4 regions of the Mesorhizobium sp. NPDC059025 genome follow, and region 4 is predicted to be linked to each of the others. Evidence: riboswitches for the same ligand, from Rfam matches in the RefSeq annotation. Region 4 holds a riboswitch; each other region holds the start of a gene.
What was found. A riboswitch is a leader RNA that binds a small molecule or an ion and turns the genes downstream of it on or off. The one in region 4 is predicted to bind cobalamin.
Positions count from the first base shown of each region.

Region 1 (4,291 bases), on a different contig from region 4:
GGGTATGCGATTGTGACCGCGCTCGTGGAACTGATCTCTGGCGCGATGTTGGATCGATACGGACGCAGACCCGTGGCGCTGGTCTCGCTCTCGATCTTCATTCTGGCTTCTATCGGTTGCGCGCTAGCCCCTGATATTGTTGTTTTCCTCGTGTTCCGCGCAATGCAAGCTTCGATTGCCGCCTGCTTTTGCGTGGCTCTTGTCGCCATCAAAGAAACATCGAATGAATATGAGGGGACGAGCAGGGTGGGCTACGCCGCGATGGCATGGGCCTTGGCGCCGATGCTCGGTCCTACCTTAGGAGGAACGCTGGATGAACTCTTGGGGTGGCGGACGATCTTTGTCGTTCTTGCGGCCTTTGGCGCAATTATTCTCTCTCTGTCGAAACGAGAACTGAGCGAGACACTCTCTCCAGTCAGGCGAAGCGGGGTCTATCTCGGCTCATATGGACGGCTGCTAAGTTCGGTTGTGTTCTGGGCTTACATAGTCGTGATGGCCTCATCGTCCGGGATACTTTACATCTTCCTGGCCGGTGCACCTCTGGTGGTCGGTGGATCGAGTGCGCTGCTCGGCCTTTTCATGGGGATGGTCCCCGCGGGCTTTATCTGCGGCAGTTTTCTGACCGGCCGTTATGGCTTGAGGGTGCCTCGGGCCACATTGCTCATCGCTGCTCGTTTGCTGACCTGTGGCGGGCTCCTGTTTGGCCTGGTTCTGTCCGCGTTCGATATTACGCATCCCTTGGCGTTTTTCGGCCCGTGCATGTTCATCGGCCTTGGCAATGGGTTGACGCTGCCCGCCGCCAATATGGGGGCCATGACAATCCAAAAGGGCATGGCAGGCACCGCAGCGGGACTGGCAGCAGCAATGTCGATCGGTGGTGGGGCGTTGATCGTCGCGGTGGCGGGGCAGTTCCTCGGCGCGTCGGGAACTGTCAATACGCTTTTGAGCTCGATGTTGATCGTCTCTGCGATAGCCTTGGCAGCCGCGGTTGCCGTGGCCTTTGTCGATCCAGGCTCACGAAGAACGCACTGATCGATCCTCACAAGCTTGATGCGGCAGCCTATCGTTGTGCCAGCCGGTGCAAAGTGGTTGGCCGGCTTCGCATTCCGGCGCTAGCGCGTCGGTTTCCTGCTACCGGCCCGGCCATCGGCGACGCAGATTTCCCGTTGCGAGTCGTTAGTTTGGGAATCCATGTCCACGCATGTCCGCCATCCGATCTGGCTACCGGCGGTTCCGCCGGCGGACGCGCGCACCTTTGCTTCGCTTTACGCCATCGAATCTGCCGCGCGAGCCACGGTTGCCTCGGTTATCCCGATCCAGGCCTATGAGATCCTGAGGAACGAGCAGACGGTCTCGATCCTCTATACGATCGTCTCGTTGCTTGGTCTCTCGGTCACGCTGTTCATGCCGATGCTGATCCACCGCTTCGCACGCAGATGGGTCTACACAGCCGGTGCGCTGCTGCTTGCGATCGGTTCGCTGTTCTTCGTCACCCATTCGCTGCCTGGTCAGATCATCGGCATGCTCTGCCGGGTAATGGGCGCGAGTGCGCTGTCGATCACGCTCAACCTCTACATCATGGACCATATCCGCAAGACCGACCTCATGCAGGCTGAGTCCCTGCGCATGGCGTGGTCGATGATCGCCTGGACGAGCGGCCCGACGCTCGGTATCTTCCTCTACACACGCTACGGCATTTATGCTGCGCATGGAGCCGTGGCCGTTTTTGCACTCTGCCTGCTTGCGCTGTTCTGGTACTACCGGCTTGGCGACAATCCGATGATCGTGCCGGGCAAGAGCCGCCCCATCAATCCGTTCGCCAATATCGGGCGCTTCGTCAGCCAGCCACGGTTGCGGCTGGCCTGGCTTATCGCTTTCGGCCGTTCCTGCTACTGGACCACGTTCTTTGTCTACGGCCCGCTGTTCATGGTCATTACCGGCCAGGGTGAACTTGCCGGGGGCTTGCTGGTTTCGGCCGGCAACGCTCTCCTGTTCGCTGCCATTTTCTGGGGCAGGGCAGGCAAGCGTTATGGTGCACGCAACGTGATGACGCTCGCCTTTGCCGGGATGGCGGTGTCGCTGTGGCTTGCCGGCGCCATCGGCGAATTCATCCCGCTCGCCACCGCCGGCCTGCTCCTGGTCGGCGCCTTGTTCACCATCGCACTCGATGCGATCGGCTCCACCGCCTTCATGCGCTCGGTGCGCGCCTACGAGCGGCCGCAGATGGCCGCAGTTTACCGCACCTACCTCGATTTCTCGGAGCTGACACCACCTTTGGTTTATTCGCTGGTGCTGGCTTTCTTCGGCCTGGGATCGGTTTTCGCCACGCTTGGTTGCCTTGCTGCCGTCTGCGCCATTGTTACCTGGAGATATCTGCCGAAATCGATGTAGCGACGACAGCAGGTCACCAATGACGCGGATGCGTCTGGCGATGGCGGAATTTGGTTTGCCGGGCGCCAGAATTCTTTCTATAGTTCCCGCCGTCGTCGGTCCCTTCGGGACCAAGAGGGAATACGGTGGGGAGGGGGAAACCATCCGAAGCCGTGGCTGCCCCCGCAACTGTGAGCGGTAGTCCTCTCCAATGCCACTGAGGCTTGTCTCGGGAAGGTGGAGAAGGGCGCTGATCCGCAAGCCAGGAGACCTGCCGGCGACGGCAATGACGGTAATGCCCTCGGGTGGAGGGCGAAAGGACAGACCATGAATACCGCTTCCGTTTCTCTCGGCGCTTCGACCTCTTCGCAGTCGCGCTTCCTTCAGCTGGCAATGGCTGGCCTGCTCGGCATCTTCGTCATCGGCTTCACCGGCTTCTCGCATATCGAGGCCGTGCACAACGCCGCCCACGACGCACGCCACTCGATGGCGTTCCCCTGCCACTAACTCAGGGGGAACCCACCATGTCTGTTTTTCGCAACGTCGTGTTTGTCGCGGCGATCGCGGGCCTGTTGGCCGGCATCGTTCTCGCCTGCTTGCAGGCCTATGCAACCGTTCCCCTGATCCTGAAGGCGGAAGTCTATGAACAGGCCGCCGGCGGCCATGAACATGCGGCTGCGCCTGCAGCCCCCGCTGCCGATGCCGGGACCAACGCAATGAGTTCGGCTGCGCCAGCGCCCGCGGCTGCTCCGGCCGAGGAAGAGGAAGGTTGGGCACCCGCCGACGGCATCGAGCGGTTCTCGTTCAACGTACTCTCCAATGTCGTAACCGGTATCGGTTTCGCGCTGATCCTTGTCGCCTTCTCGGAATTCGCCGGCGGCATCGGCAACTGGCGCCAGGGTGTGTTCTGGGGGCTTGCCGGTTTTGCCGTCTTTACGCTTGCGCCAGGCCTTGGCCTGCCGCCGGAATTGCCGGCGATGCCTGCTGCCGATTTGCTGCCAAGGCAAGCCTGGTGGATCTCCACCGTCGTCGCCACGGCCATTGGCCTTGCGCTCATCGCCTTCCGCCGATCCTTGCCACTTACCGTGCTCGCGATCTTGCTGATCGTCGCGCCTCACGTCGTTGGCGCGCCGCAGCCGGAGAGCTACGACACGCCGATCCCGGAAGGCCTGCATCACCAGTTCGTGGTGGCGGTTACGCTGACCAACTTGGTGTTCTGGGTTGTGCTGGGTGCGGTCGTCGGCGTTGTGCGCGGCCGCTTTACCGGGCAGGCATCGAGCCTTCGCGACAGCTTTGCCTGATCGCCTGACCTTCATCATCGGCGGTGCGCGCTCCGGCAAGAGCGCGCATGCCGAAAAACTGGTTACGGCGCTGCCGGCGCCCTGGACGTATATCGCGACCGCTCAGGCTTACGACGACGAGATGCGCGAACGCATCGCGCATCATCGTGCTCGTCGAGGCGAAGGCTGGGAAACGGCGGACGCGCCACTCGACCTTGTCGAATTGCTGGTGCGCCTGCCTGCCGGGCGACCGGTACTGCTGGATTGCCTTACGCTCTGGCTGACCAATCATATGCTGGCCGGGCATGATATCGAGGACGAATGCGCCAGGCTGACCGCCACACTGTCGAAACCGCGTGGTCCCTGGTTTGTTGTGTCCAACGAGGTCGGATTTGGCATCGTGCCGGACAATGCGCTGGCGCGTCGCTTCCGAGATGCTGCCGGGCGTCTCAACCAGCAGGTTGCGGCGGTGGCCGACGATGTGGTGCTGACCGTTGCCGGCCTGCCACTCAAGGTGAAATGACATGGTCGAGATCGATGACAGCGAAGCCGAGCGCCATCGCACCAAGATGGCCAAGCGCAAGGCGGTGCAGGACGCAGAGGTGGCGCAAAAGACCATCGAGAAGGGCCTGCTCATCGTC
Region 1 is NZ_JBHYIM010000001.1:150,953-155,243, forward strand. It holds gene ACFWYE_RS00680 (MFS transporter) at 1-1,032, shown strand, start outside; gene ACFWYE_RS00685 (MFS transporter) at 1,192-2,391, shown strand; cobalamin riboswitch at 2,471-2,664, shown strand; gene ACFWYE_RS00690 (CbtB-domain containing protein) at 2,698-2,877, shown strand; gene ACFWYE_RS00695 (CbtA family protein) at 2,895-3,671, shown strand; gene cobU (bifunctional adenosylcobinamide kinase/adenosylcobinamide-phosphate guanylyltransferase) at 3,664-4,173, shown strand; gene cobO (cob(I)yrinic acid a,c-diamide adenosyltransferase) at 4,175-4,291, shown strand, end outside.
Region 1: another riboswitch for cobalamin. It lies ahead of ACFWYE_RS00690 (CbtB-domain containing protein); the one in region 4 lies ahead of bluB (5,6-dimethylbenzimidazole synthase).

Region 2 (4,291 bases), on a different contig from region 4:
CGCGGGTGGTCATGCCTCGATCTCCAACGCGGTGAGTGGCTTTGAGCAGCAGGCGAGGATGTATCCCTCGGCGATCTCCTCATCGAGGATGCCGCCATTGTGGTTCATCTCCACGTCGCCTGAGACCTTCCTGACGCGGCAGGTGCCGCAGAGACCGAACTCGCAGGCCGCCGAGATGCGGACGCCGCTGGCGCGTGCCGCCTGCAGCACCGTCTGGCCGGGCACACATTGGCCATCGACATTGGAACTGGCGAAACGGACCGGCACCGTCGCCTCGGCGGGCACAACTGCTCCTGCCTCGGTGGTGGCCGGGGGCGGGACCTCCACGGGGGGGGCGCCGAAACTCTCCTGGTGGTAGTGCGCCATGTCGAAGCCGGTCGCCTCCAGCATGGTGCGCACGGCACGCATGAATGGATCCGGTCCGCAGCAGAACACTTCGCGCTCGTGGAAGTCGGGCGACAGAAGCGGCAGCCTGACGGCGTCGATCCGCCCCATATGGCCGAACCAGCTTTCGCGGCTCGACCGCTCCTCGATCATGAAACCGAGCGACAGGCCGGGCATGTTGGCGCCGAGAAGTTCCAGCTCCTTGCGGAAGATGATCTCTTCGGGCCGCCTGGCGCAGTTGACGAAGGCGATGTCCGTCCATGGTGCGCAGTCGTTCAGCCAGCGCAACATCGACATCATCGGGGTGATGCCGGAGCCCGCCGAAATGAAGAGATATTTCCCGGCGGCGTGGTTGTGATGCGAGAAATCGCCTGCCGGGCCGCGTGCCTTGATGCGCGATCCGCGCTTGAGGTTGTCGAACATCCAGCGCGTGCCGATGCTGCCGGCCTGCGCCTTGACGGTGATGGAGATCGAGAACGGCCGCGATGGCGACGAGGCCAGCGTATAGGTGCGCATCAGCGGACCATCGGCCGTCGGCAGCTCCAGAGTGATGAATTGGCCCGGCTTGTAGCGGAACCAGGTCTGCGCGTCCGAGCGGAAGGTGAAGGTCTTCACCTCCGGCGCTTCGTCGACGATGCCGGCCACTTCCAGCACCTGGAGGCGGTCGTTCCATGGCGTCATCTCGTCGAGATGGCGATAGAGGTGGACACCCGTCATGGCGTTCATCGCAGTGGCCTCAAGCAACGCTGCGCAGCGCGGGTCTTTCGCCTTCGGTCAGCCGAGGCTCCATGAAGCGCGCATACCATTCGACGAACTGGATCACGCCGCCTTCATGCAGCTCGGAATAGGGTCCCGGCTGATAGGCCGGCGAGTTGATGCCGAACGCATTCTCCTCGACGATGCGGCGGTCCTCGTCATTGGTCAGCGTCCAGACGTGGATCAGGTTCTGGAGGTTGTAGTCGACGCCCTCGACGGCATCCTTGTGCACCAGCCATTTGGTGGTCACCGCCGTCTCGGTGGCGCTGATTGGAAGAACGCGGAACGTGACCGCGTGATCGCCCAGGATATGATTCCACGTCGTCGGGTAGTGGTAGAGCATCAGGGTGCCGATGCGGTCGGTGGCGACGCTGTCGGACAGGTTCCGCTCCACCGCGCGCTGGCCCGTCATGGTGTAGCTTACGGCGTGCGGCAGCAGCGGCGCGCGCGTCGTGCGATACTGGCCGGCCGTGTCGATAACGAAACGCGACGGCAGTCCCGATGCTTCACAGCGCGCCCAGTGTTCCAGAAGCTCGGGGGCGTCCTCGACACCGTTGACACCGGTCACGGTCGGGGCCTCGGGGAAGGTCTTGCAGAGCTCCGGATGGTTGCCCGCGCAATGGTAGCATTCGCGGTTGTTTTCCCAGACCAGCTTCCAATTGCCTTTTTCGACGATGGTGCTCTCGAAGGCGATCTTCGCATCGGCCAGGCGATGCGGGAGGAAGTAGGGCTCCATCATCTGGCGGAAGGGCGCAAACTCCGCCGGCTGGTCGGCCAGGCAGACGAAGATGTAGCCGCCGGCGCTTTCGCAGGCGACCGGCTTCAGGCCGTAGTCGTTGCGATCGAAGCCTTCGGCCATCTGCCGGGCAAACAGCAGCTTGCCGTCGAGGTCGTAGGTCCACTGATGGTAAGGGCAGACCAGGCGCGCGGAGGTGCCTTTGTCGGCGGTGCAGACGCGGCTGCCGCGATGGCGGCAGGAATTGTGGAAGGCACGGATCCTGTTCTCGCGGTCGCGCACCAGGACGATCGGATAGGCGCCGATCTGGACGGTGAAGAAACTGCCGGGCTTGGCGATCTCGCAATCATGCCCGACGAACAGCCAGTCGCGATACCAGATCAGCTCCATGTCGAGCTTGAAGAAATCCGGATCGGTGTAGAAGGGCTGTTCCAGCGAGAAGCCATCGCGCCTCGCGCGAATGAGCTTCAGCATTTCATGACGTGCGTCCATGTCCTGTCCTCGTCAAAGGACTGAACTGGTGGTGATGGAGGGTAGATGGCCGTACTTGACGGTCTTGGACCGGCGCACGGCTTTCTGCCTCTTGACCGCCCACCGCGATCAGTCGAGTTCCAAAAAGTCCACGGCTGGTTTCCGGGCTCCGAAGCTGTCCTTGTGGGACCGTCTCGACACCTTCCCAGGCTTTCGCCCAGTGGTCTGTCGTCGAGACAGAAGCTTCGCTACCGTTGCGGGGGCAGCGCCGGCATCAAACCGGCTTCCCAATTATCCCTCCGGCGTGGTTCGCCGGAGAGCACCTTGAACATGGTGATCTGATCACGGACGCCGTGCCGGTGCGATGACGAAAGCGACATCGGCGCAGTGTAAAGACGACAGGGCGGAATTACTCAGCGGCCTCGGCTATCGGCGAGGGCACATAGTTAAGGATCGGTCCAAGCCAGCGCTCAACATCGGTGACGGCCATGTCCTTGCGCGCGGCATAATCCTCGACCTGATCGCGCTCGACCTTGGCGACGCCGAAATAGTAGCTTTCGGGCTGGGCGAGATAGAGGCCGGATACCGACGAGCCGGGCCACATCGCCATGCTCTCGGTCAGGCGCACGCCAATCCGCTCTTCCGCCTTGAGCAGGTTGAACAGCGTCACCTTCTCGGTGTGGTCGGGCTGGGCTGGATAGCCGGGGGCAGGGCGAATGCCGCGATAGGGCTCGCCGATCAGGTCGTCTGGCACGAGGTCTTCATCGGCAGCGTAGCCCCAATATTCCTTGCGCACCTTCTCGTGCAGGCGCTCCGCGAAGGCTTCGGCAAAGCGATCCGCCAGCGCCTTGACCAGGATCGAATTGTAGTCGTCATTGGCGCGCTCGAAGCGCTCGGCGATCGCGACCTCCTCGATGCCGGCCGTCACGACGAAGCCGCCGATATAGTCGGGCCTGCCGCTCTCGCGGGGGGCGACGAAATCGGAAAGCGCGACATTCGGCTTGCCGTCACGCTTGGTCAGTTGCTGGCGCAGCGTGAAGAAGGTGGCGAGCTCGGTGTCCCGGGCTTCGTCGGCAAACAGCTTGATATCATCGCCTGTGGTATTGGCGGGCCAGAAGCCGAGGACGGCTTTCGGCGCGAACCACTTCTCGTCGATGATCTTCTTCAGCATCGCCTGCGCGTCGTCGAACAGTTGCCGTGCCGCCGGCCCCTGCTTTTCGTCTTCGAGGATCCTGGGATAGCGCCCCTTCAATTCCCAGGTCTGGAAGAACGGCGTCCAGTCGATGTAGCGGGCGAGTTCGGCCAGGTCCCAGCTTTCGAACACCCTGGTCCCGAGGAATGAAGGTTTCGGCGGCTGGTAGCCGGCCCAGTCGACCTTGTGGGCATTGGCGCGCGCCTTGGCCAGCGGCAGGCGCTGTTTGTCCCGTTCCGAGCGCTCATGCGCCTCGGTCACCTTGCGATACTCGGCCTGGATGGTCTCGACATAGCCGGCCTTCATGTCGGGGGAGAGCAGGCTGGAGACGACGCCGACCGCGCGGCTGGCGTCGGTGACGTAGACGGCCTGTCCCTTCTGGTAGCGCGGATGGATCTTGACCGCGGTGTGGACGCGGCTCGTCGTCGCCCCGCCGATCAGGAGAGGGATATCGAAACCCTCGCGCTCCATTTCCGAGGCCATATGCACCATCTCGTCCAGCGACGGGGTGATCAGGCCGGAGAGACCGATCACGTCGACCTTTTCGTTGCGCGCGGTTTCGAGGATCCTGGCCGCCGGCACCATGACGCCGAGATCGATGATCTCGTAGTTGTTGCAGGCGAGGACCACGCCGACGATGTTCTTGCCGATGTCGTGGACGTCGCCTTTCACGGTGGCCATCAGGATCTTGCCGGCGCTCTGGCGTTCGCCATTGTCGATGCCTGCGGCGGCATTGGCGAGCTTTTCGGCCT
Region 2 is NZ_JBHYIM010000003.1:652,305-656,595, forward strand. It holds gene ACFWYE_RS11050 (hypothetical protein) at 1-13, opposite strand, end outside; gene ACFWYE_RS11055 (2Fe-2S iron-sulfur cluster-binding protein) at 10-1,101, opposite strand; gene ACFWYE_RS11060 (aromatic ring-hydroxylating dioxygenase subunit alpha) at 1,121-2,368, opposite strand; cobalamin riboswitch at 2,483-2,689, opposite strand; gene metH (methionine synthase) at 2,757-4,291, opposite strand, start outside.
Region 2: another riboswitch for cobalamin. It lies ahead of ACFWYE_RS11060 (aromatic ring-hydroxylating dioxygenase subunit alpha); the one in region 4 lies ahead of bluB (5,6-dimethylbenzimidazole synthase).

Region 3 (4,291 bases), on a different contig from region 4:
GCCGGTAGCGGAACTCCGAATATTGAATTTCGCGCGGGGTCTGGTCGAACACCCGCTTGACCTCCGCGGGTTGTTGCCCATGTGAAATCACCTGCCGGCCATCGTCGATGACATACCAATAGGCCGGCTGGGCTTCGGCAAATTCGATGATGTTCGTGGCAAGCTTCTGCCTGTCGAGCGTGAGGTGGCCATCGGCATCATAGGCGATGGCGGCACCCAGCGTACGGGACAGTTCGCTGGTGTTGATCTGCAGGCGGTCTTCCGCGCTGATGCTGACGATGATCGCAAGTGTCAGAACCGTGCCGAGCAGCATCACGATCGCCATGCCGACGACCAGGAGCGCAGCGACAGGAAAGGCGATCGAGCGGTTCAAACTGTCACTCCAGAACCAGCATGTAGCCGATGCCGCGCACGCTCCTGATGACGGCCTCGCAGTCGGCATCGCGCAAGCGCCTGCGCAGGCGCGATATATGTGAATCCAGCGCGTTCGATTCGATGTCCTCACCGATGTTATAGACGGAGGACTCCAGCGTTTCCCGCTGCACGACACGGCCGGCGCGACGCATCAGCGTTTCCAGTATCGCAAGTTCACGCCGCGGAATGTCGAGCACTTTCTGCCCGACGCTCGCCATCCGGTGGTTGAGATCGAAGGCCAGATTGCCGAATTGGGTCGAACCCAGCACGTCCAGGCTGTAGCGGCGCAGGACCGCACGTGCACGGGCGACAAGTTCCGTTGGTTCGAACGGCTTGCCGACATATTCGTCGGCGCCTTTGTCCAGGGCCGAGGCGATATCGTACGGATCATCCAGCGCGGTCAGGACCAGGGTCGCTGGCCGCGGTTGCAGCCGTCTCAGCACCGGAAGCAGCGAGAGTCCATCACCGTCTGGAAGCCTGCGGTCGATGACCACAAGATCAAATTTATGAGCCATAAGCGCGGCTTCGGCCTCGGCAATGGATCCAAAGGTGTCGGATATGCCGATCGCGCCCTCCATGATGGCTTTGAGGGAAGAGGCGAGTTCGCGATCATCTTCAACGATCAGAATATGCATGAAAGCTCACTTCCATCGAAACCCGGCACTCCAGGAGTGGACGCGGTCAGCCCTCATATCGTTCGCCATCTCGCGAGCGATAGTCCCTGCGATCCCTTTCAATGTCGAACCTTTGCAGGCATCGCGAAAAATCGGGGGTGTCGTCATCGAACCCATATGACAGGCATCGTTCCCGATCGCGTGTATTCTGGCACGCCGACAGCAATACACCGATGCATACGACATAGAACAAACGCATTTGCCGACCTCGAACTGTTTCACAGGCGGCCTGTTTCCGGGCGTCACATTGCAGCAATGTTACGAGCCGCCACGCTGCCAGCGATGCGAATGCATCCCCCGGTTTCATTTCCTTCCAGGCATTCGAGGTTCCGCGTCCCGGCATCTTAGTGGACAGCAGCTAGCCCGGATCTTGACGGACGGTTAGCCATCCCTTGCGGCAAATCGCCGACACAGCTCGCGGTGGCATTGATGTTCTCCGCGCCTTTCCTAAAATATCAGGTCTGCAGCGTGAGTCCCTACCGTCATGTCCGAGCAGGAAGCAAACCATCACGATCGCGAGCATCGGCAACGTGTGCTCAAAGGGGCTACCATCATCACCAGCATCCACAATTCGGAAATCCCGTGCGTGGTGCGCAACCAGCATACGAATGGCGCGGAACTCAAGGTGGCCGCCGATGCCATCATTCCTGAACGTTTCAGCCTCTATGTCCCTGTTGACGGTGTCGCCTATGAATCGCTGGTGCGCTGGCGCCGCAACGACCGCGTCGGCGTGCAATTCACCGGTACTGGCCCGAAACCGCGGTTCCACTACGGCTGACCCTCCAACCTTCGCTCGGACCGCTCACCGCTGCTCCACATCCTAGCCGGTTGACGCTCGGCATTGCCGCGGCTAGCTTCGGGTTGGAGCTGGTTCCGCCGCGAGGCGGATGAAAAGGGAACACGGTGCGGCCGAACCATCGGTCAAAGCCGCGACTGCCCCCGCAACTGTAACCGTTGAGCCTTCTTCCATGATGCCACTGGCCGCCTCGCGCGACCGGGAAGGCGGAAATGGGCGATGACACGGAAGTCAGGAGACCTGCCTGTTCCAGTCACCCATGCTTGATCACGAGGGGTGATCAGGCGCGGTCGTCCGTGGCGGTGACACGTGAAGTGTTGCCGCATGCGAGAACGGCCAGGAAGTGCGACTGAACGCAAATCTGTCCTAGCCAATCCGTCTGCGGTTCGAAATGAACCTCACGGCGCTCGACCGCGCCGTCAATCCTTTTGGGGGCGGATTTGAAGAAGACATTCTTGCTTGCCAGCACAGCATTGTTGGCTTTCGCAAGCCATGCCGGCGCTCAGAACAACAACATTCCCGGCAATGCCACGATGCTGGAACGCATTGTCATCACCACGCCGCTCCGACGCGAGACGACGCTGGAGCGTTCGACCTCGTCGGTAACGGTGGTCGACCGTGAGAGCATCGAGCACTCGGCTGCTCCCGACCTGCCTTCCCTGCTTAAATCCTACACCGGCGTTTCCATCGTCTCTTATGGCGGCCAGGGTGCTGCATCCAACCTCTATCTGCGTGGCATGTCGGCCAGCCAGACGCTGGTGCTGATCAACGGCGTGAGGGCAAGTTCGGCCACTACCGGCACCGCCTCGCTCGGCAATATTCCGCTCGAGTCAATCGAGCGCATTGAGGTCGCCAAGGGCGCGCATTCGGCGCAATACGGCTCCGACGCCATGGGTGGCGTCGTCAACATCATCACCAGGCAAGGCGGCCCTTGCGCAGACGGCCGCAACAGCTGTGGCTCGGTAACAGCTGGTGTGAGCTATCCGTGGGGCGGCATATTGTCCGGCAATGTACGCGGCCAGAGCAGAAGCGGCGTCGACTATTCCCTCGGCGGCAGCCTGACCGGCACGCGAGGCTACGACTTCACGCTGCCGACCGCCTACGGCCATGAACCGGACGATGACGGTTTCCTGCTCGGCTCGATCAATGCCTCGCTGTCGAAGCAGTTCGACTGGGGCCGGATCTACGGCGACGCTCTGCTTGCCCGCAGCCGCGGCCAGTACGACGACTCGTATCCTGGCGCCAACGAAGTCGATACGACAAGTTTTGCCGGCAAGCTCGGTACCGAAATCAGACACTCCGAAGATTGGTCCTCGACCGTCGAGCTGTCGAGTTCGGTCGATCGCTCCCGCAACTTCCGCGATGGCGTCGCAGGCGACGGCCGTTTCAATTCCAGCCGCTACGGCCTTTTCGCTTACTCCACGAAGAATTTCGACACCGGTGCCGTTGCGCATGTGCTGACCGGCGGTGCCGAAATCTATCGCGAACAGGTCAATTCGACCGTCAACTTCGATGTGAAGGCGCGAACGCTCGCTGCGGTGTTCAGCCAGTACTCGCTGTCCTATGAGGCGCTCACCATAGACAGCGGCATCCGCTATGACCACAACGGCCAGTTCGGCGGCGCCACCACATACAATGTCGGCGCGAGCTATGAGATCCTGCCAGACCTGAGACTGCGATCATCCTATGCCACCGGCTTCCGGGCGCCGAGCTTCAACGAACTCTATTATCCGAACTACTCCAATCCGAACCTCAAGCCGGAAAAGTCCAAATCCTATGAGATCGGGCTGAACTGGCAGGCGAGCGCCGACACCAATCTGGATGTTGCGTTCTATCAAACCTGGCTGACCGACGCGATCGCCTCCAACCCGCCGACCTACCTGCCCTTCAATGTCGCCAAGGCACGTATCACGGGTTTCGAAGCGGCACTTGCGCACCGGTTCAGCACCGAATGGAATGGAAAGGTGAGCCTCGATGTCCGTCAACCGCTGAACCAGGACAACGACAAATACATCCCCTACCGCGACCGGCTCAAAGCAATGGCCGAGGTTACGTATAGCCCGACCGAGCAGTTGGACCTGACGACGCGCCTGCTCTACGGGGCGGCGCGCTACGCCAATGCCGCCAACACGACGAAGCTGCCGGACTATGTCACGGTGGACTTCACCGCGCTCTACGCATTGGATGCCTCGTCGCAGGTGAAATTCGCGGTCGAGAACCTGTTCGACGCCGATTATTCTACGGTGACGGACTACCGCGCCCCCGGCCGCACTTTCAATCTGAGCCTCACCCGGACATTCTGAACCGCGGAGATGACGATGCAGGCAAGGGTACAGATCGCGACGACTACCGGCAGGGCTTCCTGCCGCTATGGACGAACTCTGCCCTTGAGCCTGATGGCAGGTAA
Region 3 is NZ_JBHYIM010000005.1:300,288-304,578, reverse strand. It holds gene ACFWYE_RS14940 (sensor histidine kinase) at 1-373, opposite strand, end outside; gene ACFWYE_RS14935 (response regulator) at 378-1,049, opposite strand; gene ACFWYE_RS14930 (PilZ domain-containing protein) at 1,573-1,866, shown strand; cobalamin riboswitch at 1,940-2,147, shown strand; gene ACFWYE_RS14925 (TonB-dependent receptor domain-containing protein) at 2,418-4,187, shown strand; gene ACFWYE_RS14920 (ABC transporter substrate-binding protein) at 4,203-4,291, shown strand, end outside.
Region 3: another riboswitch for cobalamin. It lies ahead of ACFWYE_RS14925 (TonB-dependent receptor domain-containing protein); the one in region 4 lies ahead of bluB (5,6-dimethylbenzimidazole synthase).

Region 4 (4,291 bases):
CCGACTCGAAGGCAAAGGCCGTGTTGAGCTCGGGACGATCGCGGAATTTTTCCGTCCAGCGCGCACGCACCATGGCCGGCACGCTGGGCATCGCCGCGGCCAGGAACGCCGAAACGAACAGGGTCCAGCTCGGCCAGTCATAATGGGTGGCCGCGAGCAGTGTGAGGAAGGCGATGACGGAGATGACCGTGGTCGGGGCGGCCACGGCAGTCTGGCCGAGCCGGTCGATCCATCGCGAGATCTGTGGGGCGGCAAAAGCGTTGGTCAAGGCGAAGGTGGCCGATACAGCACCGGCCAGCCAATACTCGCCGCGCGCCTGGGACAGCATCGCGACAATACCGATGGGAGCCATGGCGATAGGCAGCCGCGCAAAAAAGGCGGCGGCTGCGAAGCCCTTGGCCCCGGGGACTCTGAAGATTTCACCATAAGGATTGCGCATGGGAGCACTCCTGGAATTTTGAGGGTGCGCCACTTACATACGTGGCGTATGCGAATGAGATAATTGCATACGTCACGTATGTCAATTAATATACGTCGTGTATGTAAAAAAATATACGCGACGTATGTGAAAAGCAGAAGCGGCAAAGGAAACACCAATGAGGACAGCTCATAAACCCCGCAGCGAAATGATCGCCGAGACGCGTGCGAAACTGATTGCCTCTGCGCGGCGGGCCTTTGCGACAGTCGGTTACGCGAACGCATCGATGGATGATTTCACCGCCGAAGCGGGGCTGACGCGTGGCGCGCTTTATCATCATTTCGGCGACAAGAAGGGGCTTTTCGAAGCCGTGATCGCCCAGATCGACTGCGAAATGGCGGCGCGTCTCAATGCTGTCTCCGCCAAGGCCGAGACGCGCTGGCAGGGTTTCATGGACGAAAACATCGGCTATGTCGAAATGGCGCTCGATCCGGAAGTCCAGCGCATCGTGCTGTGTGATGGCCCCGCTGTCCTTGGTGATCCGGCGCAATGGCCCAATGCCAACGCCTGTATCCTGTCGGTAACCAAGAACCTTGCAGCGCTGAAGGAAGATGGGGTTATTCGCCGCGACATCGATCCTGAAGCGATGGCACGGCTGATCAGCGGCGCCTCGCTCTATGCTGCGCAGTGGATTGCAAACTCCGATGATCCTGCCGCCATATCGACAAAGGCGGTTAATGCGTTTCGCGCGCTCATGGAAGGTTTGCTGGTGGACGGCAAGACTGCTGCCTGACTTCTCATCCTCTGCCCGCGATCGCGTTGGCCGCGGCTTTCAGCACATCCTCGCCGGCACCGGCATAGGTCTCGCTCATGACGAGGTCGCAGAGCGGCAGGCGCGAGCCCCAGCCATTGCGTTCAAGGTCGGGTCGGGTGGCAAATTCCGAGACGTGCCCGACGCAAAGATAGGCGACAGGCACGATATGATCCGGGATGTCGAGCAAATCTCTGAGCGCTTCGGCGTTCAGGATGCTCACCCAGCCGACGCCAATCCCTTCGGCCCGTGCCGCCAGCCAGAAATTCTGTACCGCGCATACCGTGCTGAAGAGATCCATTTGCGGATTGTGCCAGCGCCCGAGCGGCGAGTTCTCGCTGCGCGAGCGATCGCAGGTGATGCAGAGATTGAGCGCGCTTTCGCAGATGCCTTCCAGCTTGAGCTTGCGGTAAAGCGCCTGCCGATCCTCCGCGATATGCGGCAGTTCCTCGGCTCGAGCTGTCAGGAACAGATCGCGCACCGCCGCGCGCCGTTTCTGGTCGCGGATGACGATGAAGTTCCAGGGTTGCATGAAGCCTACGGACGGTGCGTGGTGCGCAGCCGTGAGCAGGCGGGCAAGCACAGCGTCGTCGATCGGGTCGGGCCGGAAATGGCTGCGCACGTCGCGACGCGTGAAGATGGCGCGATAGATGGCCTCACGCTCAAAATCCTCGAAGGCAGGATCTCCGGAGGTATGACATGTATGGTTGCGGACGGTGTTCATCGCGTTTCCCTTGCGATCGAAACAGCGTCATCCACCCGTCCATGCGGATGACCATTTCTGCCTGGCCGGTCTTCTGGCTCGGGTTCGTCCCGCTTGCCGGCGCCTTCCCGTCCTTGCGCGGACAGTGGCTCTTGCCGAGTGGTCCCCCTCACAGCGTTGGGCACGCCACGGATTTTCACCGTGTTCCCGATTCTCCCACCTTGCGGCAGGCACCTGACAGTGCGGCTAACCTAGCCGAGTTCGCGGGCAAGGAAAGCCCTGATGTCGACGTCGGATGATGCCTTTTCCCCAACAGGCTGAGCAATTCCAGCAAACGCGCAACGGTTTTGCGTCCGGAATCGCGTTAAAATAAAAGTTGGAGCGTTTCCGCGTTTCCGTTGAAAACGGAAACGCTCTCATGCTTGTCGCGTGGCCATCATCTCCATTGCTGATAAGGTGGCGCCATGACGACCCGTCTCTACACCCATCCGATTTTTCTGGAACACATCACGCCCGCCGGCCATCCGGAGCGACCGGACAGGCTGCGCGCTATCGAGCGGATTCTGGACGACGAGGCCTTTGCCGCCCTCGACAGGCACGAGGCGCCGATGGGCGACGAGACCACTGTTCTCTATTGCCATCCAAAGGATTTCGTCGAGCGCGTCCGCAGGGCGATTCCGCAGGAAGGTATTGCCGTCATCGATTCCGATACGGTGGCGAGTCCCAAAACCTGGCAGGCGGCGCTGACCGCCATCGGCGCCGCCAATGCCGCCGTGGACGACGTTTTCACCGGCAAGGCCGACAATGTCTTCGTGGCCGCGCGTCCGCCCGGCCATCATGCCGAGAAAACCACCGCCATGGGTTTCTGCCTGTTCAATACGGCTGCGATTGCCGCTCGCTACGCACAGGAAAAGCACGGCGTCGAGCGTGTCGCCATCGTCGACTGGGACGTTCATCACGGCAACGGCACGCAGGACATCTTCTGGGACGACCCATCGGTGCTCTATTGCTCGACGCACCAGATGCCTCTTTATCCTGGCACCGGCGCCAGAAACGAGACTGGCGCCGGCAACATCGTCAATGCGCCGCTGGCGCCGGCGACGGGTAGCGATATCTTTCGTGAGGCGTTCAACACGCGTGTCCTGCCGGCGATCGATTCTTTCGCGCCGGACCTTGTGATCATCTCGGCCGGTTTCGACGCGCACCATCGTGACCCGTTGGCCGAGATCAACCTTGTCGAGGATGATTTCGACTGGGCGACCGGGCAGTTGATGGATCGCGCCCGCCGTCATAGTTCAAACAGGCTGGTCAGTTTGCTGGAAGGCGGCTACGACCTGCACGGATTGGCATTTTCGGTCGCAGCGCATGTCGGCCGCCTGATGAAAGGATGAGCCATGGCTGAGGAAGCGAACCAGGACGTCAAGGCGATGAGCTTCGAGCAGGCGCTGGATGCGTTAGAGAAGATCGTCGACGATCTCGAACGCGGCGACGTGCCGCTCGACCAGTCGATTCGCATATATGAACGGGGCGAGGCGCTGAAGGCGCATTGCGATCGCCTGCTCAAGGCCGCCGAGGACAAGGTGGAGAAGATCAGGCTCGCCCGTGACGGCAAGCCGGTCGGTACCGAGCCGCTGGACGGGGACTAGGAGCCTGAGAGGCCACTAACGGGAACGAGGGGCAACGCCGGATATATCAAACGGGAGAGATATCCATGTGTCGCAACATCAAGCCGCTGTTTAACTTCGAACCGCCGGCGACCGATACCGAAATTCACGAGGCGGCGCTGCAGTTCGTGCGCAAGATCAGTGGCTCCAACAAGCCCTCCATGCGCAACAAGGAAGCCTTCGACAACGCCGTGCGCACCATCGCCAATGCCGCGCATGAGCTGCTTGTCGTCCTTGAGACGACCCAGCCGCCGCGCAACCGCGAGGAGGTGGCGGCAAAAGCCCGCGCCAAGTCGGCTGAGCGCTTTGGGCCCAAGCCGGTGCCCGCCTAGGGCAGTTTAAGGAAAAGTGCGTAGCGGTTTTCCGTCTGAAATTGAGAAAAAATTAGAGCGTTCCCGCATTCCGAAAACCGGAAACGCTCTGGTCGTGCCGTGATCGCTCCGGTCGCACAGGCCGCTATGTTGCCGATCAGGACGCCGAGGGGGCCACCGACGGCTTGTCGAAATCTACGGGTCGGGCGGCATAGAACCGTTCCGGCGGCGTCCAGCGCTCGGGCAACTCTTCTTCACCCCACCGTGCGAGCGCCTGCAGGGCGGGAATAAGCGCCGCGCCTTTGGCCGTCAGAGCGTACGCGCCGCGGGTTGCACCTTGCCGCGCCTGTGTCTGTCGGATCAGGCCGGCACCCTCCAGTCGAT
Region 4 is NZ_JBHYIM010000006.1:161,569-165,859, reverse strand. It holds gene ACFWYE_RS16330 (MFS transporter) at 1-439, opposite strand, end outside; gene ACFWYE_RS16325 (TetR/AcrR family transcriptional regulator) at 597-1,211, shown strand; gene bluB (5,6-dimethylbenzimidazole synthase) at 1,216-1,953, opposite strand; cobalamin riboswitch at 1,999-2,185, opposite strand; gene ACFWYE_RS16315 (histone deacetylase family protein) at 2,397-3,323, shown strand; gene ACFWYE_RS16310 (exodeoxyribonuclease VII small subunit) at 3,327-3,578, shown strand; gene ACFWYE_RS16305 (DUF2277 domain-containing protein) at 3,644-3,928, shown strand; gene ACFWYE_RS16300 (winged helix-turn-helix transcriptional regulator) at 4,065-4,291, opposite strand, start outside.